DNA from 2 places in the Streptomyces sp. NPDC051636 genome. Region 2 is predicted to be linked to the other one. Evidence: riboswitches for the same ligand, from Rfam matches in the RefSeq annotation. Region 2 holds a riboswitch; the other holds the start of a gene.

Region 1 (11,876 bases), 650 kb from region 2:
GATGACCTCCTCCGTGTGCGGGGAGATGACCTCGATGACGTCCTTGCCCAGGGGGTCGGTCAACTCCCCGCCGATGAACAGCTGTCCGTGTTCCACGAGCTCGGTCATGGCCGACTGCCTCCTGCGGCACCTTTTCTGACGCTGTTTCAGAACTGATATCAGTTCTAGTTATAGTGGGCAATGGCCGTGGTGCGGCGGTCGCGGGCGGAGGACAGATGACGAGGACGTTCGAGCACGGCGGCGGCGTACGGTCCATAGCGGTCCCGATTCCGGACAACCCCCTCGGCCACACGCTGGTGTACGCGGTCGACACCGACCGGGGCCCGGTGCTGATCGACACCGGCTGGGACGACCCGGCGTCCTGGGACGCCCTGGGGGCTGGGCTGGCGGCCCTCGACACCTCGGTCGCGGAGGTCCACGGGGTCGTCATCACCCACCACCACCCCGACCACCACGGGCTGTCGGGCCGGGTCCGGGAGGCCTCCGGGGCCTGGGTCGCGATGCACGCGGCCGACGCGGCGATCGTCCGCCGGGCGCGGCAGACGCGCCACGAGCACTGGTACGCGTACATGGCCGCCAAACTCACCGCCGCCGGGGCACCGGACGACCACGTGGCTCCCCTGCGTACCCCCCGCCGCCGTACCCTCCCCGGCCTCTCCCCCGCCCTCCCCGACCGCGAGATCGTCCCCGGCGAACTCCTCGACCTGCCCGGCCGCCGCCTGCGCGCACTGTGGACCCCGGGTCACACCCCCGGCCACGTCTGCCTGCACCTGGAGGAGGCCCACCCCGCGCACCTGCCCGGCCACGGCCGCCTCTTCTCCGGCGACCACCTGCTCCCCGGGATCACCCCGCACATCGGCCTGTACGAGGACCCCGACGACACCACCGCCACCGATCCCCTCGGCGACTACCTCGACTCGCTGGAGCGGGTCGGCCGCCTCGGCCCCGCCGAGGTGCTCCCGGCCCACCAGCACGCCTTCACCGACGCGCCGTCCCGCGTCCGGGAGCTGCTCATCCACCACGAGGCCCGCCTCACCGGCCTCCTCTCCCTCCTCGCCGAACCCCTCACCCCTTGGCAACTGGCCGAACGCATGGAGTGGAACCGCCCCTGGGACCGGATCCCGTACGGTTCGAGGAACATCGCGGTGTCGGAGGCGGAGGCCCATCTGCGGCGCCTGGTGAAGCTGGGGCGGGCGGAGGCGGTGGCGGGGGGCGAGCCGGTGGCTTACGTGGCGGTGTAATGCGGTCGTGCGGCGGGGGGCGGCATGGGTGGATTGGGGCATGGACCCTCTGGAGAAACTCCTCGCCGAGCGCGCCTGCGAGCGCCTCGTCCTCGACTTCGTCCACCGTCTCGATCTCGGTGAACCCGGCTCTGTGGCCGAGCTGTTCACCGAGGACGGCACCTGGGAGTGGCCGGCGGGCGGGCGGCTGGTCGAAGGGCGCGAGAAGCTCCGGGAGTACTTCGGTTCGCGTCCCGCCGACCGGCTCTCCCGCCGTCTGATGTCCAACGTCCTCGTCACCGTCGCCTCGCCGGACGCGGCCGTCGCCACCTCGTACTTCTCGACGTACCGCGTCGACGGGTACGAGGGCGGCGTCGTCACCGCCGGACCGCCGGTCCAGGTCGGGCACTACGAGGACGCCTTCCGTCGCGTCGGAGGCGCATGGCTGCTCCCGAGCCGGGTCCTCTTCCTGCCCTTCGGCGGTCCCACCCCCCGCGCGGTCAGCTGAGCCCCGCCGCCTCCCGTTCCGCCTCGCTCAGTGGCGGGCCGGCCAGCGGCCCCTTGCGGGGGCCGAAGCAGATGTTCCAGAGCATGTCGGGTGCGAAGAGGCGGGTGGGTGGGGTAGTGAGGCTCATGACGTCGAGGAGGGCGTGGAGGGCCCGGGGGTTTTCTGAGCCGGCGGCGACCGCCTTGTCGACGTAGGCCGTCAGGAGGCGCTCGACGGCGGTGGGGGGCTGGGGGGCGGCGCCGGGGTAGTAGGCGTCCTGGCCGACCGCGAGGTTCCAGGCGTTGCCGACCGGGCGGGCGACGGCACGCTGGATGCGGCGGGCGGTGCCGGGGGTGGTCGGGCCGTGGCGGTCGAGGGTCCGGCGCAGGGCGATGACGCTCTGCGCGGCGACCGAGAGACCGTGGCCGTAGACGGGGTTGTAGCCGGCGACGGCGTCGCCGAGGACGGCGAAGCCGTCCGGCCAGAGCCCGGCGTTCTCGTAGTAGCGGCGGCGGTTGGCCGTGCTGCGGGTGGTGACCGGGTCCGTCAGGGGCTTGGCCTGGGTGAGCAGGCGGCCGATGACCGGGTCCTTGAGGCCGGTGAGGGCGAACTCCTCGAACGCGTCCGGGTCGGCGGTGGGTTCGCCGCCCCGGGTGCCGGAGAGGGTGACCAGCCAGCGGCCGTCCTCGATCGGGACGATGACCCCGCCCCGGCCGGGGGCCTGGCGCGGGTCGGCCTGGACGTTGACGACCGGGTAGCGCAGGGACCCGGTGTAGCCGGGGGCCTCGTAGACGCGGCTGGCGTAGGCGACGCCCGCGTCGACCACGCGCTCCACGACCGGGGCGAGGCCCAGTGCCTCCAGCCACTTGTGCGCCTGCGAGGCGCGTCCGCTCGCGTCGATGACCAGGTCCGCGTGCAGGGTGGTCGCCTGGCCCGTGGAGTCGGCGGGTATGCGGACGCCCGTCACGCGGTGCCGGTCGCCGGCCAGGCCCCGCACCCTCGTACCGTCGAGCAGCGTGATCCGCCGCCGGGTGAGGACGTTCGCGCGGATCACCGCGTCCAGCAGGTCCCGGCTGCACACGATCATGTGGTGCCGCGAGTCGGTGAACCGCCGGAACCACTGCCCCGAGGGCGCCTTGCTGACCAGGTCGGTCATCACGTCGATCAGCCCGGCGCCCTTGCCGACCAACTCCCCGGTGACGCCCGGCAGCAGCTCCTCCAGCGCGGCCACTCCCCCGGACCACAGCAGGTGGGCGTGGCGTGCCTGGGGCAGGCCCTTGCGGTGCTCGGGGCCCTCGGGCAGCTTGTCGCTCTCGATCACCGTGACCTCGTTGAACCGGCTGGAGAGCACGGAGGCGGCGAGCATCCCGGCCGTACTGCCGCCGATGACGATCGCGGTGCGGCGGCCGGTGGCGGTGGGCCGGTGGGGCATGGGGCTCTCAGGCATGGGGGGTGAGACCTTCTGTGGCGGCCGCCTGCCGGCGGAACGTTTCTATGGCCGGCGAGTGGAGACGCAGGGCCTGCGCGACCGACTCCAGCTCGCTGTCCGGGACATCGGGGGCGTCGGCGGAGTGCCCGGGCCGGTCGTACGCGGGCCCCTGATCCCCGCCCGCGGAGCGCAGCGCGTCGACGGCGACCAGGATGTCCACGGCACCCGCGATGCCGCGCGCGGCGGGGTCGGGATGGCCGGCGGCCACGGCCTGCCGGTGGGCCCGTTCGCGCCGGGCTCCGCTCAGGTGCGGGGCGAGCTTGAGCAGGGCGTCGTTGATGGCGGCCCGGCGCAGTTCGAGCCGGAGTTCGGCGCCGCTGACCCGGCCCGTCGCCGGGGCGGACGGGGCTGTGACCGTCAGCAGGGCCTGCCACAGCGGCTCCAGGCGGCGGTGGGTGCGCCGCATCCGCCGGCGCTCCTCCACGAGGGGACCGGCCTGCCCGGCGATGAACCCCACCGCGACGAGGAACGCCTCGGCGATCGCGAACGGCGGCGCGACATACGTCGACAGCCCGTCCCAGTTCCGGCCGCTCCAGCGGGCGCCGATCGCGGCGACCTTGGCGAGGTCGAAGATGAGCCCGAGCGCGTAGGCGACCTGCAGGCACACCACCGCGCGGCGCAGCCAGGTGTCGTGGACCTCCCGGAACCAGGCCCACAGCAGGCTCGCGGCGACCACGGCGGACACCATGTGGGCGACGAGGTAGAGCAGGGCGAACTCGCGCATCCACGGCGTGGTGGCGTAGTAGGTGTCCAGGTCGCGCAGCCGCTCCACGTGGTGGTCGCCGAGGAAGAAGGTCACCCACAGGCCGAGGATGATCAGGCAGTACGCGATCCAGACCGTGCGGGTGCGCCGGCGCCGGGCCGGTGAGGGCGGCTCGCGCCAGGTGATGATCAGCCACAGGCAGGCGCCGCAGTAGGCGCTGAGCAGCGAGTAGACCCAGACGCCCGCGAAGTTCGGCACCCCGGTGAGCGTGTTGATCCGGTGCAGGTTGGCGGGCGGCAGGGAGGCGAAGACGACGGCGCCGATGCCGAGCAGCAGTGCCGTGGCCCGCAGGATCGGGTCCTGCCACGCGCGCCTGAGCAGCGGCAGTTTGATCACGAAGGCGACGGTGAGCAGCACGGCCGGTATGGCGTAGGCGAGGAAGGAGCCCGCCATGTCCCAGCGCATCACGGCCCGCCGACGTTGCCCAGCGAGGACGACAGCCGGTCCGTCAGGGTGTCCTGGGTCGTCCGGCCGGTCGCGGCGCCGGGGCCGACGACCTTGGGGAACTTGGCCGCCAGGCGCAGCCCGCACTCCTCGGCCTCCCACTCGGCCTCGGCGGTCGCGGCGGCCGGGGAACGCGTGGCCATGGCGACCACCCGGTCCCAGGGGATGTCCTCCTCGGCCTGGGACAGCAGCCGGCGGGCGGCGGCGGGCATGCCGTCCGGGTAGTGCACGTCCAGGGTCTGGTAGTAGATGTGGCCGATCTCGTGCCCGGCGATCACGAACTTGTGCGCGCCCGGCGCCCGGTCCTCGACCACGACGATGTACTCGTCGTCCTTGGCGAAGGTGACGCCGGAGACGTCCAGGCCCGGCGGGAAGGCGACGAACTTGAGCCGGACGGGGCGGTCCAGTTGCGGGCTGAGCGTGTCGCACACGGCGTGCAGGAACGCCTCTGGTCCGGTCGGCGGCGTCAGCGTGCGGGCGGTGTCGCGGACGAGCTGGGCGAGGAACCGCTTCGGCGATCTTTTCCGGCTCACTGAGCGTCCTCCGTGTGCGGTGTACGGCACGGGACTCACCCACGCCCCGTCGGGACGTCCGCGTCCTCGGACTTGATGATCATCTCGGCGAGGTCGGCCAGTGTGGCGAGCTGACGGGGATTCATCTGCGGGGCGCGCATCGCCAGTCGCACCAGGCCGCTCTCACGCAGCCGCAGCAGCGGGTCCGCCTGCGCCTCCAGTCCCTGGAGCACCGGCTGCAGGGCCTCGTGGAGGGCCTCCGGTTCGTCCGCGGTGAAGAAGCCGGCGGGCAGGCCGAAGAACCTGCGCAGCCGGTCGGCGTGTTCCAGGCTGGGCATGCCGCTCTTGCGCCACTCGCTCAGCCACTGCCGGCTGGTCCCCGCGATCCTGGCCAGCTCGCCCAGCGAGTAGCGCTTGCCGTCGGGCCGGCGCCGGGTCTCCCGGACGAAGTCCAGCCGCTGCCGCACCCGTTCGGCCAGCCCGGCCTCGGGCACGGAGCCGCCCGAGAGCAGCCGGCAGACCACCTCGGCGGGAATCCCGGTGCGGTACGACAGGTCGCCCACGTCCAGGACCTCCGGCAGCCGGCCCGGCCGTCCGGTGAGCTCCCCGAGCCGCTCCAGTACGTCCGCAAGCGGGGCGTAGGCGTCACTCACCGAGGTCCCCCCTGGGCGTGTCGTCCGTTCCGTGGCTGAGCTGACGCGAGGCTACCCGGTCGCCCGCCGGTCGAGAAGTGATGTCAACGACAACTGCCCATTGAGGCAGCAATCGTTGACAGTTGGGGGTCCGGCGGGACAGGATCACGACGCAAGGTCATGACCCCGGTCCGCTCTCCGCGCACGGGGTCGTGCGCCCTGTTCCCGCCCCGGGTGCTGCCTATGGGGGAGCAGCATCCGGGGCGTTACCCTGCCGCCCGCTCCGGGGTCGCCCGGAACGCCACCGCCCGTACCAACTTCTCCGCGTCTTCCCGCAGTTCGACCTCCCGCGCACTCATCGTCGGATTGGCCGCCCGCCGCCGGGCCTCCGCCGGCCCCTCCTCCGTCAGGTCGGACGGGTCGGCGAGCAGGGCGGTGAGGAGTGCGCGGGCCGGGGTGGCGAGGGGTTCGCCGGCGACGGCGACCCGGGCGAGGATCACCGCGGACATGCCCCGGTCGACGGCGGGCGGGCCGTCCTCGGCGTTGGTCCAGTCGATGACCCGGGGGCCGTCGGGGGTGAGGATCACGTTGTCGGGGTGCAGGTCCAGGTGGAGGACCCGGGGGCGGGGGCGGCGGAGTTCCGGGCGGGGACGGCGGGCAACCGCCGCAGCAGCCGGGCGAGTTCCGCCCCCGCCTCCGCCGCGCCCAGCGAGCCGTCCAGGAGGGCGGCCGGCACCGTCGGCCCGGACAGCCGCTCCCTCACCAGGTCGGTGCGCGAGCCGGAGGGCCGTACCCGGGGCACCGGATACCCGTGCTCGCGCACGTACGCCATCACCGCCCCCTCGGCCGCCGTGTCCCCCCAACCCTCCCGGTCGCGGCGCAGCACCCACGCCGCGTCGATCTCGTACACGTCGGCCGGCCGGCCCGAACTCAGCAGTCTCCCCGTTGGCATCATGGCGCGACCCTGGCCAGGTCGCCTGTGCCTCCGGCTCACAGCCGCCTCTCGGTCTCCGGCTACCGCCGGGTAGAGTGACCCGGGTCGTCATCACACCCGTACGAGGGGAAGCCGGTGCGATTCCGGCGCTGACCCGCAACCGTGAACCGCCCCCTGGCGGTGAGCCGGACCGCCCCGCACGGGACGTGACCGGCTCACGTGCGCGGCGGCCCGCCGCCCACGGCACCGTCGAGGTCTACGGAGCCGAGCCGCCCGGGGTGTCCCGTGCTGCCCGCGCTTCCCTTCAGGGAGAGGCAGTAGCCGACCATGAACGTCCGCCGCAGTGCCGCGGCTCTGGCCGCCGTCGGGGTGATGGCCGCCGCCGCGCCCGCCACAGCCGCGTCCCCTTCCCCCTCCCCGTCGACGGCGCTCCCGTCGGGGCTGTACGGCAGCACGGACCCGAAGTACGACGGCGTCTGGCGCCAGTCCCTCGCGCTGCTCGCCCAGCACACGCTCGGCGTCCGGCCCGCCGCGAAGGCCATCGACTGGCTGGTCGGGCAGCAGTGCGCCAACGGCGGTTTCGCCGCCTTCCGCGCCGACCCCGCGAAGTCCTGCGAGGCCACCACCGCCCAGACCGACACCAACAGCACGGCCGCCGCCGTACAGGCCCTGGCGGCGCTCGGTGAGCACGACGGCGAGGCCCGCAAGGCGGTCACCTGGCTGAAGATGATGCAGAACAAGGACGGCGGCTGGGGCTACACCCCGGGCTCGCCCAGCGACACGAACTCCACCTCCGTGGTCATCGGCGCCCTCACGGCGGCCGGCGAGGACCCCTCCCGACTCCGCACCGAGGGCAGGACCCCGTACGAGCTGCTGGCCAAGTGGTCCCTCTCCTGCGCGGGGGACGACGCCGGCGCCCTCGCCCACCAGCCGGACAAGAGCGGCAAGCTGTCGGCCGACGCGGACGCGACGGCGGCCGGGGTACTGGGCGCGCTCGGCAAGGGCTTCGTGACGACGGCCGGGAAGGCACCGCAGGAGGGCTACGTCTGCGCCGACTCCGACAAGCCGCTCACCCCGCGGGAGATCGCCCGCAACGGCGCCGCGTACCTGTCGGACCAGCTGCACGGCACCGGCCACCTCACCACCAGCCTCGCCGGTGCCAAGGACCAGCCCGACTACGGCAACACCGCGGACGCGGTCCTCGCCCTCGCCGCGCAGGGCTGGACGAAGCAGGCGAAGAAGCCGTACGCCTGGCTGGAGAAGAACTCCGCGCGGTGGGCCAGGCAGAGCGGCCCCGCCGCCTACGCCGAACTGATCTTCGTGGCGCACGCGATGGGCACCGACCCGCGTGACTTCGGCGGTACGGACCTGGTGCGGGCGCTCAACGCGACGGGCCCGGCGCCGCAGCCGGCCCAGGCGACGGGCGCTGACACCGAGCGGGCCGAGCACGAGTCGGGGAGGAGTCTCTGGTGGATCATCGGCACCGGCCTCGTCGCGGGCATCGGCATCGGTTTCCTGCTCAGCGGTCGCCGCAAGAGGCAGCAGCCGTGACCGCCGTCCGCCGTGCCGGGGCGCTGCTCCTGGCCGCCTTCCTGTGCGTGGCCCTGGCGGGCCGGGCCCACGCCACCGGCTACCGCTACTGGTCCTTCTGGGAGCGCACCGGCGGCCACTGGACGTTCGCCACCGAGGGGCCGTCCACCGCCCGCCCTTCCGACGGTGACGTCCAGGGCTTCCGCTTCGCGGTGAGCGAGGACTCCGCCGGCGCCACGCGCCCGCGCGGTACGGCGGACTTCGACTCCGTCTGCGCCAAGTCGCCTGCGCGGGCCGGCCGGAAGCGGGTGGCCCTGGTCCTCGACTTCGGCACGTCCGCCGACGCTCCCTCCGGCGAGACCCCGCCCGCTCGCCGAGCGGCCTGCGCGGTGGTCTCTCCCGACGCGCCGACCGCCGACGCGCTGGCCGCGGTGGCGGGGCCGTTGCGGTACGACTCCCACGCCCTGTTGTGCGCGATCGGGGGGTATCCGGGGAAGGGGTGCGGGGAGCAGGTGGCGGAGGGGAAGTCCCGCCCGGCCGCGACGAAGAGCGAGCCTCAGCACGGTCCGTCGGTGGGTGTGCTGGCGGGCGTGGGTGCCGTGGTCCTGCTGGGCGGCGCCGCGCTGTGGCAGGCACGGCGGCGCCGGGATGCGTAGGGCGCCCCGCGCCGCGGGTGTCCACCCCGGCGCCTGGTGGCTCTGGTCCACAGGCCTCGGCACCGCGGCCACCCGCACCACCAACCCCCTGCTCCTCGCCCTCCTCATCACCGCAACGGCCTACGTAGTGGCCACCCACCGCACCCCCACCCCCTGGTCCCGCTCCTACACCGCCTTCGCCGAACTGGCCCTCGCCGTCCTCCTCATCCGCCTCACCTTCGCGGTAGCGCTCGGCTCGCCCGTCCCCGGCACGCACGTGATCGTCACCCTCCCCGAAGTCGCCCTCCCGCACTGGGCGCAGGGCATCCGCCTGGGCGGCAGGGTCACGGCCGAGGGGCTGCTGTTCGCGCTGTACGACGGTCTGAGGCTGGCCACGCTGCTCATCTGCGTCGGCGCGGCGAACGCCCTCGCCAACCCGGCCCGTCTGCTGAAGTCCCTGCCCGGCGCGCTGTACGAGACGGGCGTGGCCGTGGTCGTCGCCCTCACCTTCGCGCCGAACCTCGTCGCCGACGTCCAGCGCCTGCGCGCCGCCCGCCGCCTGCGCGGCCGTCCGGACCGTGGCGTGCGGGGTCTGCTGCAGGTCGGACTCCCGGTGCTGGAGGGCGCGTTGGAGCGGTCGGTCGCGCTCGCCGCCGCGATGGACGCCCGTGGTTACGGCCGTACCGCCGACGTCCCCGTGCGGGTACGCCGTACGACCGCCGTCCTCACGCTCGGCGGACTGCTCGGCGTGTGCGCGGGAACGTACGGGCTGCTCACCGCCGAAGGCGGCGCCTACGGCCTGCCGGTGCTGCTCGCCGGGGTGGCCGCCGCGCTCGCGGGCCTGCGTCTGGGTGGCCGCCGTACCCTGCGCACCCGGTACCGCCCGGACGCCTGGAACCTGCGCGCCCGGCTGGTCGCCGCGTCCGGCGCGACCGTCGCCGCGCTGCTCGCCCTGGCCTCGGCGCACGACCCCACCGCCCTGCACCCCGGCGTGGTCCCGCTGGTCGCGCCCACGCTCCCGCTGTGGCCCGCGGCGGCCGTACTCCTCGCCCTCCTTCCCGCCTTCGTCGTCCCCAGGGAGCCGTCGTGATCCGCTTCGAGGATGTCTCCGTGACGTACGAAGGGGCACTCGAACCCACAGTCCAGGGTGTGGACTTCGAGGTCCCGGAAGGCGAACTCGTCCTGTTGGTCGGTCCGTCGGGTGTGGGCAAGTCCACCGTGCTGGGCGCGGTCAGCGGGCTGGTCCCGCACTTCACCGGCGGCACCCTGCGCGGCCGGGTCACGGTCGCCGGCCGGGACACCCGTACGCACAAGCCGCGCGAACTCGCCGACGTGGCGGGCACGGTGGGCCAGGATCCGCTCGCGCACTTCGTGACGGACACGGTGGAGGACGAACTCGCCTACGGGATGGAGTCGTTGGGCCTCGCCCCGGACGTCATGCGGCGCCGCGTCGAGGAGACCCTTGACCTGCTCGGCCTGGCCGACCTGCGCGACCGTCCCATCGCCACCCTCTCCGGCGGCCAGCGGCAGCGGGTCGCGATCGGCTCGGTCCTCACCCCGCACCCCAGGGTCCTGGTCCTCGACGAGCCGACCTCGGCCCTCGACCCGGCCGCCGCCGAGGAGGTGCTCGCCGTCCTCCAGCGCCTCGTCCACGATCTCGGTACGACGGTCCTCATGGCCGAACACCGCCTGGAACGCGTCGTCCAGTACGCCGACAGGATCGCTCTCCTGCCCTCCCCCGGCGCCGCGCCGCTCCTCGGCACCCCGGCCGAGGTGATGGCCGTGTCCCCGGTGTACCCGCCGGTGGTGGGCCTGGGCCGCCTGGCGGGCTGGTCCCCGCTGCCGCTGACCGTCCGGGACGCCCGCCGCGGGGCGGGGGACCTGCGGGACCGGCTCGCCGGCCGAACGGCACCCCGGAGCTCGCCGCCGATGAGTCCCGATGCTCCCCGCCGCCGGCGTTTCCGGCGCGGCGCCCCCGCCGCGCCTCTCCCCCGGGTCGCCGAGGTCCGCTCCCTGGCCGTTCGCCGCGCCCGTGTCGACGCCCTCCGCCATGTCGATCTCACCATCGCCCCCGGCGAGACGGTCGCTCTCATGGGCCGCAACGGCGCCGGAAAGTCGACGCTCCTGTCCGCGCTGGTGGGACTCGTCGAACCGTCCGCCGGATCGGTGGCCGTCGGCGGAGCCGTCCCGCACCGCACCCGGCCCCGCGACCTCCTGCGCCGGGTAGGTCTCGTCCCGCAGGAGCCGCGAGACCTGCTGTACGCCGACACCGTGGCCGCCGAGTGCACGGCCGCCGACCGGGACGCGGGCGCGGCCCCGGGTACGTGCCGTGCGCTGGTCTCGGAGCTGCTCGAGGGCATCACGGACGACACGCACCCCCGCGACCTGTCCGAGGGCCAGCGGCTGGCGCTCGCGCTGGCCGTCGTCCTGACCGCCCGGCCTCCCCTGCTCCTGCTCGACGAGCCGACGCGTGGCCTGGACTACGCGGCGAAGGCCCGCCTGGTGGCCGTACTGCGCGGGCTCGCCGCCGAGGGGCACGCCATCGTGCTGGCCACGCACGACGTGGAGCTGGCCGCCGAGATCGCTCACCGGGTGGTGCTGCTCGCCGACGGCGAGGTGATCGCCGACGGTCCGACGGCGGAGATCGTGGTCTCCTCACCGTCCTTCGCACCGCAGGTGACCAAGATCCTGGCCCCGCAACGGTGGCTCACGGTGACCCAGGTACGGGAGGCCCTGTCATGACCGGCTCCCCGCGCCCCGTCCGCCTGGGCCCGCGCTCCCTCGCCGCCCTCAGCCTGGTCAGCGCGGTGGGCGTCGTCGCCTTCGGCTGGCCCTTCCTCGCCCCGCCCACCTCACGGCTCGGCGCCCACGCCCAGGACGCGCCCTGGCTGTTCACGGGGCTGCTGGTGCTGCTGATCGCCGTCGCCGCCGCGACGATCTCCGAGTCGGGCCTCGGCCCGAAGGCGGTGGCGATGCTCGGCGTGCTGGCGGCCACGGGCGCGGCGCTGCGCCCGATCGGCGCGGGCACCGCCGGGATCGAGCCGATGTTCTTCCTGATGGTGCTCAGCGGCCGGGTCCTCGGCCCGGGCTTCGGCTTCGTCCTCGGCTCGGTCACCATGTTCGCGTCGGCCCTGCTCACGGGCGGGGTCGGCCCGTGGATGCCGTTCCAGATGCTGGCGATGGGCTGGTTCACGATGGGCGCGGGCCTGCTGCCGGGCCCGGACCGGCTG
Region 2 (11,876 bases):
CGGCCGGGACTCGAACGCCCCGGGCTCGTGCGGCCCGTCCGGGCAGGCGGGGTCGGGGGACCCGGGGTCGCAGGAGAAACGGCACCCGGAGACGACGTCGACCTGCGGCATGAGCGCCGACAGGGCACGTACCGCCGTGCTCTTCGCCGTCCCCTTTTCTCCCCGCACCAAGACGCCGCCCACGGCAGGGCTCACCGCGTTGAGGAGCAGGGCCAATCGCAAATCGTCCTGCCCGACGACGGCAGTGAAGGGAAAGGGCGTGCTCATGCCTGGATCACTCCTTTGAGTGGCTGGTGTCCGAGTTGGCCGGGCGCCGAGCACACGGCTGCCGACGTGTGAGGCGGATCCCCGCCGACGTGGGGGTGTTCCGGGCACTGCCCAACCGACAGCCGTCCGCGCACGTTGCTCCCCGCCACTGCGGGGGTTTCCGGGGAGATCACCCGTCTCCCTCCAGATCGCCCTCGAGCTCCAGGTAGGTCGCCCGGAGCCGGTCCAAGGTCTCCTGGTCCGGCTCCGCCCACAGCCCCCGGTCGGCCGCCTCCAGGAGGCGTTCCGTGATGCCGCGCAGCGCCCAAGGGTTGGACTTCTTCATGAAGTCCCGGTTCTCGGCGTCGAAGACGTACTCCGCGCTGAGCTTCTCGTACATCCAGTCGTCGACCACGCCCGCGGTGGCGTCGTAGCCGAAGAGGTAGTCGACGGTCGCCGCCATCTCGAAGGCGCCCTTGTAGCCGTGCCGCCGCATGGCCGCCATCCAGCGCGGGTTGACCACGCGGGCGCGGAAGACCCGGTGGGTCTCCTCGCCGAGCGTGCGGGTCTTCACCTGGTCCGGCACGGCCGAGTCGCCGACGTACGCCTCGGGGGAGGCCCCCGTCAGGTGCCGCACCATGGCGACCATGCCGCCGTGGTACTGGAAGTAGTCGTCGGCGTCGACGAGGTCGTGCTCGCGGGTGTCGACGTTCTTGGCGGCCACGGCGATGCGCTTGAACGCCGTCTCCATGTCCCCCCGGGCGGCCCGCCCGTCGAGCCCGCGCCCGTACGCGTAACCGCCCCACACCGCGTACACCTCGGCGAGGTCCGCGTCCGACCGCCAGTTGCGCGCGTCGATCAGCGGCAGCAGACCCGCGCCGTACGCCCCCGGCTTGGAGCCGAAGATACGGGCCGTCGCCCGTCGCCGGTCGCCGTGCCCGGCCGCGTCCTGCTCGACATGCGCGCGTACGAAATTGGACTCGGCGGGCTCCTCCAGCTCGGCCACCGCCCGTACCGCGTCGTCGATCAGCCCGACGACGTGCGGGAACGCGTCCCGGAAGAAGCCGGAGATGCGGACCGTGACGTCGATGCGCGGCCGGCCCAGTTCCGCCAGGGGGACCACCTCGAAGCCCGTCACCCGGCGCGAGGCGTCGTCCCAGACCGGGCGGCAGCCCAGCAGGGCGAGGATCTCGGCGATGTCGTCGCCCTGGGTGCGCATGGCCGATGTGCCCCAGACCGTCAGGCCGACGGACTTCGGGTACTCGCCCGTGTCCTGCAGATAGCGCGCGACCAGCGAGTCCGCGAGCGACTGCCCGACCTCCCAACTCAGCCTGGACGGGATGGCCTTGGGGTCGACGGAGTAGAAGTTACGGCCGGTCGGCAGGACGTTGACCAGTCCGCGCGTCGGCGATCCGGACGGGCCAGCCGGGACGTAACCGCCGTCCAGCGCGCGGAGGATGTGGCCGATCTCGTCCGTCGTCTTCGCCAGCCGGGGTACGACCTCGGTGCAGGCGAACTCCAGCACGGCGACGGCCTCGGGGAGGTCGGTGCCGAGGACGTCACGGACGAGACCGGGAACATCCGCGGCGTTCCACGCCACGGACTCCATGCCCTCCGCGACCCGCCGGCACAGCTGCTCCAGCAGGTCGACCGCGTCGGCAGCCGTCCGCGCCGGGCCCTCCACCAGGTCCGTCAGCTCCACCGGCACCTTCACCGGCGTCCCCGGCTCGGCCAGCAGTTCCTTCTCCACCAGCCCGAAGTGAGCCGCCAGCGAAGCCCTCAGCCCGGGCAGCGCGTTGGCCTGCCCGCCCCACACCTGCGAGGCGCGCAGCACGGCGAGGACGAGATTGACGCGCGGCTCGCCGACCGGGCCGCCGCCCAGGATGTGCAGGCCGTCGCGGATCTGCACGTCCTTGATCTCGCACAGATAGCCGTCGATGTGCATGACGAACTCGTCGAACTCGTCGTCGTCCGGCTGCTCGTCCACGTGCAGGTCGTGGTGGAGCTCGGCGGCCTTGACGAGGGTCCAGATCTGCGCCCGCACGGCCGGCGCCTTCGTCGGGTCCAGGTCGGAGACCAGCGCGTACTCGTCGAGCAGCTGCTCCAGCTTGGCCAGGTCGCCGTAGGTGTCGGCGCGGGCCATCGGCGGCACCAGGTGGTCGACGACGGTGGCGTGTCCGCGCCGCTTGGCCTGGGTGCCCTCGCCGGGGTCGTTGACGATGAAGGGGTAGATCAGGGGCAGGTCGCCGAGGACGGCGTCCGGCGCGCAGCCGCCCGACAGCCCGAGGCCCTTGCCCGGCAGCCACTCCATCGTGCCGTGCTTGCCCATGTGGACGATCGCGTCGGCGCCGAAGCTGCTCTCCAGCCAGCGGTAGGCCGCCATGTAGTGGTGGGACGGCGGCATGTCGGGGTCGTGGTAGATCGCGATCGGGTTCTCGCCGAAGCCGCGCGGCGGCTGGATCATCACGACGACGTTCCCGAACCGGAGCGAGGCGAGCACGATGTCGTCGCCGTCGACGTACAGGCTGCCCGGCGGCTCGCCCCACGCCTCCAGCATGCCGTCCCGCAGCTCGGGGTCGAGCTTGTCGAACCACGCCCGGTAGTCGGCGAGCGGCACGCGCGCGGGCGCGGCGGCCAGCTGGTCCTCGGTGAGCCACTCGACGTCGTGGCCGCCGGCCTCGATGAGCCGGTGGATCAGCTCGTCGCCGTTGTCCGGGTAGCTGTTGACCACGTACCCGGCGTCCCGCAGCGCGTCCAGCACCCGTACCGCCGAGGCGGGGGTGTCCAGGCCGACCGCGTTGCCGACGCGGGAGTGCTTGGTCGGGTAGGCGGTGAAGACCAGCGCGATCTTCTTGTCGGCGTTGGCCTTGTGCTTCAACTGCGCGTGGCGTACGGCGATTCCGGCGACCCGCGCGGCCCGCTCGGGGTCGGCGGCGTACACGGGGACGTCGTCCGGGCCCTGCTCCTTGAAGGAGAACGGCACGGTGATGAGGCGACCGTCGAACTCCGGGATCGCGACCTGCATCGCCGCGTCCATGGGGGAGAGGGCGGCGTCGGACTCGTCCCAGGCCGCATGCGAGGAGGTGAGACAGAGGCCCTGCAGCACGGGGATGTTCAGGTCGGCGAGCGCCCCGATGTCCCAGGCCTCCTCGTCACCGCCCGCCGACGCCTGCGAGGCGTGCGTGCCGCCCGCGGCGAGGACGGTGGCCACCAGGGCGTCGGCCCTGCCCAGGATCTCGTACAGCCCGGCGTCCGCCCCGCGCAGCGAACCGCAGTACACCGGCAGCGCGTTCGCGCCCCGCGCCTCGATCGCGTCGCACAGCGTGTCCACGAAGGCGGTGTTGCCGCTCAGTTCGTGGGCCCGGTAGAAGAGCACGCCGACGGTCGGGCGGCCCGCCAGGAAGGCACGCTCGCCGTGCACGCCGTACTCCGGCATCTTCTGCGGCTCGAGGAACCCCTCCCCGGTCAGCAGCACGGTGTCGGACAGGAACCGGGCGAGCTCGGTGAGGTTGGCGGGGCCGCCCTCGACCAGGTACTTCAGGGCCTCGGCGACGACACCCGCGGGCACGGACGACTCGGCCATCAACTCCGCGTCGGGCACGGCCTCCCCGCCGAGCAGCACGGTCGGCACGCCCGAGGCCCTGAGGGCGGCGAGCCCGTCCTCCCAGGCGCGCTTTCCGCCGAGCAGCCGTACGACGGCGATGTCGGCGCCCCGCAGCAGCTCCGGCAGTTCCCCGGCGACGTCGACCCGGGTCGGGTTGCCGATCCGGTAGGACGCGCCGGAGGCCCGCGCCGCCAGCAGATCGGTGTCGGCGGTCGACAACAACAACACTGTGCTCATGCGGGCGCTCCCGGTGGAATGAAGGGCAGTCCTTGCGGCGCGCCCGACTCGATGAGCCGCCACAGCGCGTCCGTGTCCGCGTGCTGTTCGATCAGGTCGCCGAGCCGGTCGAGCTGCTCCTCGCGCAGCGCGGCGAACGAGGTGTCGGCGGCGGGCACGAAGCGGCGGCCCGCGGCGGCGGCCACCTCGCGCAGGAAAGCACGCCGGAAGCCGTCCGACTCCAGCGAGCCGTGCCAGTGGGTGCCCCAGGTCTGGCCGGCCCGGCAGCCGTCCAGGAAGGGCTCACCGCCGGTCACGTCACCGACTCCGTGGTGGATCTCGTACCCCTCGACGTGCTCGCCGAGGGCCTCGCCGACCGGCCGGGTGAGGGTCTTCTCACGGGCGAACCGCACGCGGACGGGAAGGAGTCCGAGCCCCTGGACCCGGCCGGCGCGCGACTCGACCTCGTCCTCGATGTGCTCGCCGAGGATCTGGAAGCCGCCGCAGATGCCGAGTACGGGCCTTTGCTGGGAGGCCCTGCGGACCAGCGCCTCGGCGAGACCCCGCTCCCGCAGCCACTCGAGCGCCCGTACGGTCCCGCGCGTGCCCGGGACGACGACGAGGTCGGCGTCGGCCAGTTCCTCGGGCCGGTCCACGAACCGCACGACGACGCCCGGTTCGGCGGCCAGCGCGTCCACGTCGGTGAAGTTGGACATCAGCGGGATCGCGCACACGGCGACGCGCAGCACGTCCTCGCCGACGGGCGGGGCGACGTTCGACTCGCGGACCGTCCCGCGCAGGGACACGCGAAGGCCGTCCTCCTCGTCGATGCCGAGCCCGTGCCGAAAGGGCAGCACTCCGTAGGTCCGCCGCCCGGTGAGCCCGCGCAGCATGTCGAGGCCGGGTTCCAGCAGGCCGACGTCGCCGCGGAACTTGTTGACGAGGAACCCGGCGACCAGTTCCTGGTCCTCCCGCGACAGCAGCGCGACGGTCCCGAAGAAGGAGGCGAAGACGCCCCCGCGGTCGATGTCGCCGACGACGAGCACGGGCAGGCGCGCGTTGCGCGCGATCCCCATGTTCACGATGTCGGTCCGCCGCAGATTGATCTCGGCGGGCGAACCGGCCCCCTCACAGATCACCGCGTCATACGTGCCCCGCAACTCGGCGAGGCAGTCGAGCACGGTCCCGAGAAGCTTCCGCTGCCGCCCGCCGTGGTAGCCGCGCGCGCTCAGCTCGCCCACGGGCTTGCCGAGCAGCACCACCTGACTGCTCTGCTCGCCGCCGGGCTTGAGCAGCACGGGGTTCATCAGCGCGGTCGGCTCGACGCGGCACGCCTGCGCCTGCATGGCCTGCGCCCGGCCGATCTCGGCGCCCTCGCGGGTCACGAAGGAGTTGAGGGACATGTTCTGCGCCTTGAACGGCGCGACCTTGACCCCCTGCCGCACCAGCCACCGGCAGATCCCGGCCGTGACGACGCTCTTGCCGGCGTCGGAGGTGGTGCCGGCGACGAGGAGACCACCACTCATGACGTACGCCCCTTCGCGATGACGCGCGCGGCGGCACAGACGCCGAGCGCGAGCAGGCTGACACGCTGGGAGAGCCGTACGGCCCGTTCGATGTCACGGCCGGCGACGGCGCGCCCCGTGGCCCCGTTGAGCACGGGCCGGTGCTCGACCCGCCCCCCGTACGACAGGGTCCCGCCCAGGCGCACGCCGAGCGCCCCCGCGAACGACGCCTCCACGGGCCCGGCGTTGGGGCTGGGATGCCCGGCCGCGTCGGCACGCCAGGCCCGTACGGCACCCCGGGGGTCGCCCCCGGCCACGGCGGCCAGTACGGCGGTCAGCCGCGCTCCGGGCCACCCCGCGAGGTCGTCGAGCCGGGCGGAGGCCCACCCGAACCGCCGGTACCTGGACGACTTGTGCCCGACCATGGCGTCGAGGGTGTTGGCGGCCCGGAACCCGAGCAGCCCCGGCACACCCCCCACCGCGCCCCACACCAGTGCCCCCACCACGGCGTCGGATGTGTTCTCGGCGACGGACTCGACGACGGCCCGGGCGATCCCGTCGGCGTCGAGCGCCTGCGGATCCCGCCCGCACAGGTGCGGCAGCCGCGCCCGGGCGCCCTCGACGTCCCCGGCCTCCAGCGCCCGCCCGATGCCCCGGGCCTCGCGCGCCAGGGACGCCCCGCCCACGACGGCCCAGGTGGCGGCGGCGGTCAGCGCGACGGAGGCGGTACGGGAGGGACGTACGGCGGACGCGGCGAGCGCCCCCAGCGATACGGCACCGCCCACGCACACCGCGGTGTGCAGCGCGCCCCACCCCCGGTGGTCCCGCCACAACACCCGCTCGACGGCCCCCGCCGCCCGCCCGAACGCGGCGACCGGATGCCCGCGGCGCGGGTCGCCGAGGAGCAGGTCACCGAGGAGGCCGGCGGCGGCGCCGTACGCGAAGACGCGATCGGCACGCATCGGCTCAGCCGGCCGAGGGGTCGGGCAGTGACCTGGTGCTGTACCTCAAACGGCAGGCGAGCATGGCGATATGTCCTCACTCAGGGTGTCCGCGCCCTGGTTCGACGAGACCGGCGGTGAGAGTTCCTGGCTCCCGGGGCTTCCTACCCCGGTGACAGTGGCGGGACCGCGCCGGATTCGCACCGGCTTCCTCTCTTGCCGCCGTACATGGCTCCGGCAGTCCACCATGCCCCCGGAAGGGCCGTCAACTTGCTGTTGACCTGCGCGGGGAGAGTGTGCTGAGGCCCACATCGGCACCGCTCGGAACGGTGTGACGGCATGCGAGAGGCTCCCCCCGAGGACATCAGGGAGGAGCCTCTCGACCTCGGTCAGGCCTTCGCCATGATCAGGTAGATGCCGTACGCCACCGCGGCCGCGCACCCCGCGAAGCACACGTACGCGCCGGTGACGGCGAGCGCCGCCGAGTTCCCCTGCGCGGCGGCGCGCTCGCGGCGCGACAGGCCGGTGACGCCGAGGGTGAAGAGGGCCACCAGGCCGAGGGTGACCGTGAGGCTGACGCCGAAGACGGAGCCGAGGGCTGCCCAGTCGATCTTCATAACAGTGCTGCTTTCTTGTGGACCGGGGTGACCGGGGTCAGACGGCGGCGGCCGGCGGGGTCGCCGGGTCGGCGGCGGGGGCGACGACGGGCGCCGCCGGGGACGGGATCGTGGCCGTCAGGTCCTCGGACACGGTGCCCACCGGGGGCGGGGTCACGGCGGCGATCGCCGTGGTCACCACGCCGGCCGGCTCCGCAGTGTCGTTGACGTTCCTCGCGTCGACCACCTCGCGGCGGGAGACCTTCCAGATCGCGGCGCTGGAGGCCACGAGGAAGACCGCCACCAGGGCGGTGCCCCAGTCACCGAGGTCCGTCACGGTCTCGGCGAGCGCGCCGACCAGGGCGGCGGCCGGGAGCGTCAGCACCCAGGCGACGACCATGCGGGTGGCCGTGGACCAGCGGACCACACCGCCCTTGCGGCCCAGGCCCGCGCCCATCACGGAGCCGGAGACGGAGTGCGTGGTGGAGAGGGAGAAGCCCAGGTGGGAGGAGGCGAGGATGACCGTCGCGGCGCTGGTCTGGGCGGCGAAGCCCTGCTGCGGCTGGAGCTCGGTCAGGCCCTTGCCCATGGTGCGGATGATGCGCCAGCCGCCGAGGTAGGTGCCGAGCGCGATGGCCATGCCCGCGGAGAGGATCACCCAGGTGGGAGGGTTGGAGTCGGGGGCGATGGAGCCGCCGGCGACCAGGGCGAGGGTGATGATGCCCATGGTCTTCTGCGCGTCGTTCGTGCCGTGCGCGAGGGACACCAGGCCGGCGGAGGCGATCTGCCCGGCGCGGTAGCCCTTGCGGGCGGCCTCACCGTCGGTGTTCTTGCCGATCGCGTAGGAGAACCGGGTGGCGAACATCGCCGCCACACCCGCGACCACCGGGGCCGCGACCGCCGGGAGCAGCACCTTGGTGACGAGGACGTCACCGTGGACGGCTCCCGTGCCGGCGGAGGCGACGGTGGCGCCGATCAGGCCGCCCATGAGGGCGTGTGAGGAGCTGGAGGGCAGTCCCACCAGCCAGGTCAGCAGGTTCCAGAGGATCGCGCCCACCAGGGCGGCGAATATGACCTCGGGACGTATGCCGTTCTCGTCGACGAGACCCTTGGAGATCGTGTTGGCGACCTCCACGGAGAGGAAGGCGCCTACAAGGTTGAGGGCGGCGGACATGGCCACCGCGACCTTGGGCTTGAGCGCACCGGTCGAGATGGTGGTGGCCATCGCGTTGGCGGTGTCGTGGAAACCGTTCGTGAAATCGAACGCGAGTGCGGTTACCACCACAATCGCGAGGATCAGCGAGAAGCTTTCCATTTACCCAGGCAATCGTTCGAGGTCATTGGCTGGACGACCGTAGGCAACCTGAGTGAACGGAAGGTGAACTGAGACGGGCGTCACGGTGTCATTACAGGGGAGTGACCGCTCCGCCCCGGCGCGGCGGCGCGAAACGGCCCGGGCGCCCCTTGGCCGGCGGTCCCGGGTGGAGGACGTCGGCCGGGTCGCGGAGCCGTCGAAGAGATTCTGGTCACGCGGCGGGCTGCCACGACCTGCTGGCAGGATCACGGCATGGGCGAAGAGAGCAGAGGCGTGCGCGAGGCGGAGTCGCGGGCCTGGGAGGCGCTGGTGGCGACGGCCCGGCGGACGGTGGCCGACGGACTCGTCGTCGGCACGTCCGGCAACGTGTCGGTGCGCGTGGGGGACACCGTGCTGGTCACACCGTCGGGCGTCCCGTACGACCGGCTGACACCGCACGACGTGACCGGTGTCGACCTCGCCGGACGGCAGGTGCTCGGCACGCTGGTCCCGACCAGCGAACTGCCCATGCACCTCGCCGTGTACCGCACCACCGACGCCCGCGCCGTCGTCCACACCCACGCCGTCCACGCCACGGCCGTCTCGACCCTCGTGACCGAACTCCCGGCGGTCCACTACATGTCCTGCGCACTCGGCGGCACCGTCCGAGTCGCCCCCTACGCGACGTACGGCACCGAGGAGTTGGCCGGGAACATGCTCCGCGCCCTCGCCGACCGCTCCGGCTGCCTCCTGCAGAACCACGGCACGATCACCTGCGGCGCCACCCTCGACCAGGCCTACGACCGCACCGCCCAGCTGGAATGGATGTGCCGCCTGTGGCTGACGGCGTCCTCGGTACCCGGGCTGACGCCCTCCCTGCTGACCTCCGAGCAGCTGGCGGAGGCGGGGGAGAAGCTGCGGGGGTACGGGCAGCGGGGGTGACCACCGCGGGTACCCGCCCCGCCCGGCCGCCCGGGGATTGAAGAGTGCCTCAGGCTGGAACCCGCAAGGACATGTCACCCCGACCCTTCCTCCCGCTGGCCGGCAGGGCGGCCCGCCGGGACACTGGACCCGTGCGCACCGTCACAGCGGCGGCCTCCGCCGTCGCCGCCGTCCTGGCGGCCGGCGTGGCCGTCGGCCGGATGGCCAGCGACGCCGCGCTGAAGGCGGTCCCCGGCAGGCCCCTGCCCACCGAGCCCCGGCTCACCGTGCACGCCACGGCCGCGGGCCGCATCTCGCTCACCCGCGACCTGGCCTCGCTGCGCCCCGGCACCTACGGGCTGGCCGGTGACGGGGCGCACGCCGTCGTCGGCACCGTCCTCGAGGCCCCCGCGCCCTCCCCCGACACCGTCGTACGGCGCCTGGAACGCGTCACCCACGGCACGCTCGAGCCCGGCGACCGGGTGTGGCTCACCCCGAACCTGTACGTCGGCCACCCGAACGCCGCCCTCGGCCTCGACCACGCCGACGTCGACGTGCCCGGCGAACTCGGCTCCCTGCCCGCGTGGTTCGTGGCCGGCGCGCGGGACACCTGGGTCATCACCGTGCACGGCCTGGGCGCCACCCGGGAACACCCCATGAACGTCATGGGGTTCCTGCACCGCCGCCGCCTCCCCGTGCTCGACCTCGCCTACCGCGGCGACCTCGGCGCCCCGCGCCCGCCGGACGGCCTGAACCACCTCGGCGAGACCGAGTGGCACGACGTGGACGCGGCGATCCACTACGCCGTCCGCCACGGCGCCCGACGCGTCGTCCTCTACGGCTGGTCCACCGGCGCCACCATGGCCCTGCGCGCCGCCGCCCACTCCGCCGTGCGCGACCGCGTCTGCGGGCTGGTCCTCGACTCGCCGGTGCTCAGCTGGGAGGCCACCCTGCGCGCCCTCGCCGCGGCCCGGCGCACGCCGGACCTCCTGCTGCCGCTCGCGGTGCGGGCCGCCCAGGGCCGCGCGGGCCTGCACGCCGACCGCGTCACCGGGACCGCCGACCCGGCGCGGCTCAGCGTGCCCACCCTGCTGATCCACGGACCGGACGACGTGGTGGCACCCTGGGAGTTCTCCCGCCGCCTCGCCGCGGACCGCGCCGACCGGGTCGCTCTGCACACCGTGCGGCGGGCCCCGCACGGGGCGATGTGGAACGCCGATCCGCACGGGTACGAGGAGGCGCTGCGCCGCTTCCTGACGCCGCTGATGTGACCGCCGGGCGGTCGGGCGTGCGGGCCGGCTGCCCTGGTCCACAGCCGTTCCGTTCAAGGCCGTACCACTGGCCTGAACCCCCTCCTCGGCCCTCGGCGGACCGCGTCCGCCCGCCACCCCCGTCGCCCGCCGTGGCATTCCGTTTGGGTTTTCGGACCGTCAACCGCAAGACTGCACACGTGACGTCCCGTATCCCGCGCGACTCCAGGCTCCGACTCGTCCGACCGCGACCCCTGGCCGCCGCCCCCCGAGCGATGAACCAGCGGCGCTCGCGCCGCCCCGCACCCCGCCCGCCGGAGGGCACGCCCGCACCCGCCGAGCTGGCCGGAATGGCGCGATCCCGCCTGGCCGACGCGGCCCGCGTGGCCCACTGGGCCGACGCCGCCCTCGGCCCGGGCGGCGACGCCGCGACCGCCGACGGCAAGGCCACCCTCTCCGAGGCGACCGCCGAACGGGCCGCCGCCGAGCTCGGCCTGACCGTGGCTCAGGTCCGCGGCGACTGGGACACCGCCCGCCTCGCCGGGCTCATCGAGGTGCACGGGGACAGCGCGCGCCCCGGCTGGCGCCTGCGCGCCTGGGACCGTGACGACAGCGCCGTCCTGCGCGGCTGGGTCGCCCTCTTCGACGCCTGGTCGCTCGCCCACCCCGAGCCCGCGGAGCACGAGCCCGCCGCCGTCGCCGAGGTCGTCTCGGCCATGCCCCAGGTGCTCTCCTTCCTCCAGCTGTCCGCCGGCCCCGTCCCGGTCGAGCAGCTCCTCGACCTGCTCCAGCAGCGGGTCACCGAACTGCGCACCGAGCGCTGCGAGGTCTCCTACGAGCCCGACCCCGAGGCCCCCACCACCGCCGCGCCCGCCACCCGTACGCCGCCCGCGGAACGCGCGCCCGACCTCGCCCCGCTGCTCGACTGGGCGCTGCACGCCCTCGCCTCCGTCGGCGCCCTCACCTACGGCGACGGCCAGGCCACACTCACCCCGCTGGGCAGTTGGGCGGTCTGGGTCAAGCTGGAGCAGATCTGCGTGGCCGCGCAGAGCCCCGCCGGGAACATCGAGCAGGGCGCCGAGGACATGCTGCGCGGCTGCGCCCAGCTCCGCCCCAACGCGGCCCGCGCCGAATACCGCGCCTGGCTCGCCGCCCGCCCCGTCGGCAGCGCCGTCACCGAGCTCATCGACGCCGCCCGCGGCGAGGACGCCCTGCTGCGCGGCCTCGCCTTCGAGGCGCTGCGCGTGGTCGGCGCCCCCGCCGAGCCCGACGTGCGCGCCGTCCTCGACGAGCCGACGCTCAG

Evidence for each region. A riboswitch is a leader RNA that binds a small molecule or an ion and turns the genes downstream of it on or off. The one in region 2 is predicted to bind cobalamin.
Region 1: linked by a shared signal. The riboswitch ahead of ACIBBH_RS00045 (prenyltransferase/squalene oxidase repeat-containing protein) and the one ahead of ACIBBH_RS03115 (cobalamin biosynthesis protein) in region 2 are both predicted to bind cobalamin.

What each region holds. Positions count from the first base shown of each region.
Region 1 covers NZ_JBITDA010000001.1:3,200-15,075, reverse strand. The annotation lists gene ACIBBH_RS00085 (aldehyde dehydrogenase) at 1-108, opposite strand, end outside; gene ACIBBH_RS00080 (MBL fold metallo-hydrolase) at 216-1,241, shown strand; gene ACIBBH_RS00075 (nuclear transport factor 2 family protein) at 1,282-1,728, shown strand; gene ACIBBH_RS00070 (FAD-dependent oxidoreductase) at 1,721-3,154, opposite strand; gene ACIBBH_RS00065 (MAB_1171c family putative transporter) at 3,147-4,352, opposite strand; gene ACIBBH_RS00060 (hypothetical protein) at 4,364-4,936, opposite strand; gene ACIBBH_RS00055 (XRE family transcriptional regulator) at 4,972-5,568, opposite strand; partial or broken gene ACIBBH_RS00050 (phosphotransferase) at 5,814-6,499, opposite strand; cobalamin riboswitch at 6,567-6,694, shown strand; gene ACIBBH_RS00045 (prenyltransferase/squalene oxidase repeat-containing protein) at 6,809-8,032, shown strand; gene ACIBBH_RS00040 (SCO2322 family protein) at 8,029-8,667, shown strand; gene ACIBBH_RS00035 (CbiQ family ECF transporter T component) at 8,660-9,736, shown strand; gene ACIBBH_RS00030 (ABC transporter ATP-binding protein) at 9,733-11,388, shown strand; gene ACIBBH_RS00025 (ECF transporter S component) at 11,385-11,876, shown strand, end outside.
Region 2 covers NZ_JBITDA010000001.1:652,102-663,977, forward strand. The annotation lists gene ACIBBH_RS03100 (putative cobaltochelatase) at 1-267, opposite strand, end outside; gene cobN (cobaltochelatase subunit CobN) at 437-4,087, opposite strand; gene ACIBBH_RS03110 (cobyric acid synthase) at 4,084-5,592, opposite strand; gene ACIBBH_RS03115 (cobalamin biosynthesis protein) at 5,589-6,533, opposite strand; cobalamin riboswitch at 6,633-6,775, opposite strand; gene ACIBBH_RS03120 (hypothetical protein) at 6,902-7,129, opposite strand; gene ACIBBH_RS03125 (anion permease) at 7,167-8,423, opposite strand; gene ACIBBH_RS03130 (class II aldolase/adducin family protein) at 8,676-9,344, shown strand; gene ACIBBH_RS03135 (alpha/beta hydrolase family protein) at 9,476-10,594, shown strand; gene ACIBBH_RS03140 (hypothetical protein) at 10,849-11,876, shown strand, end outside.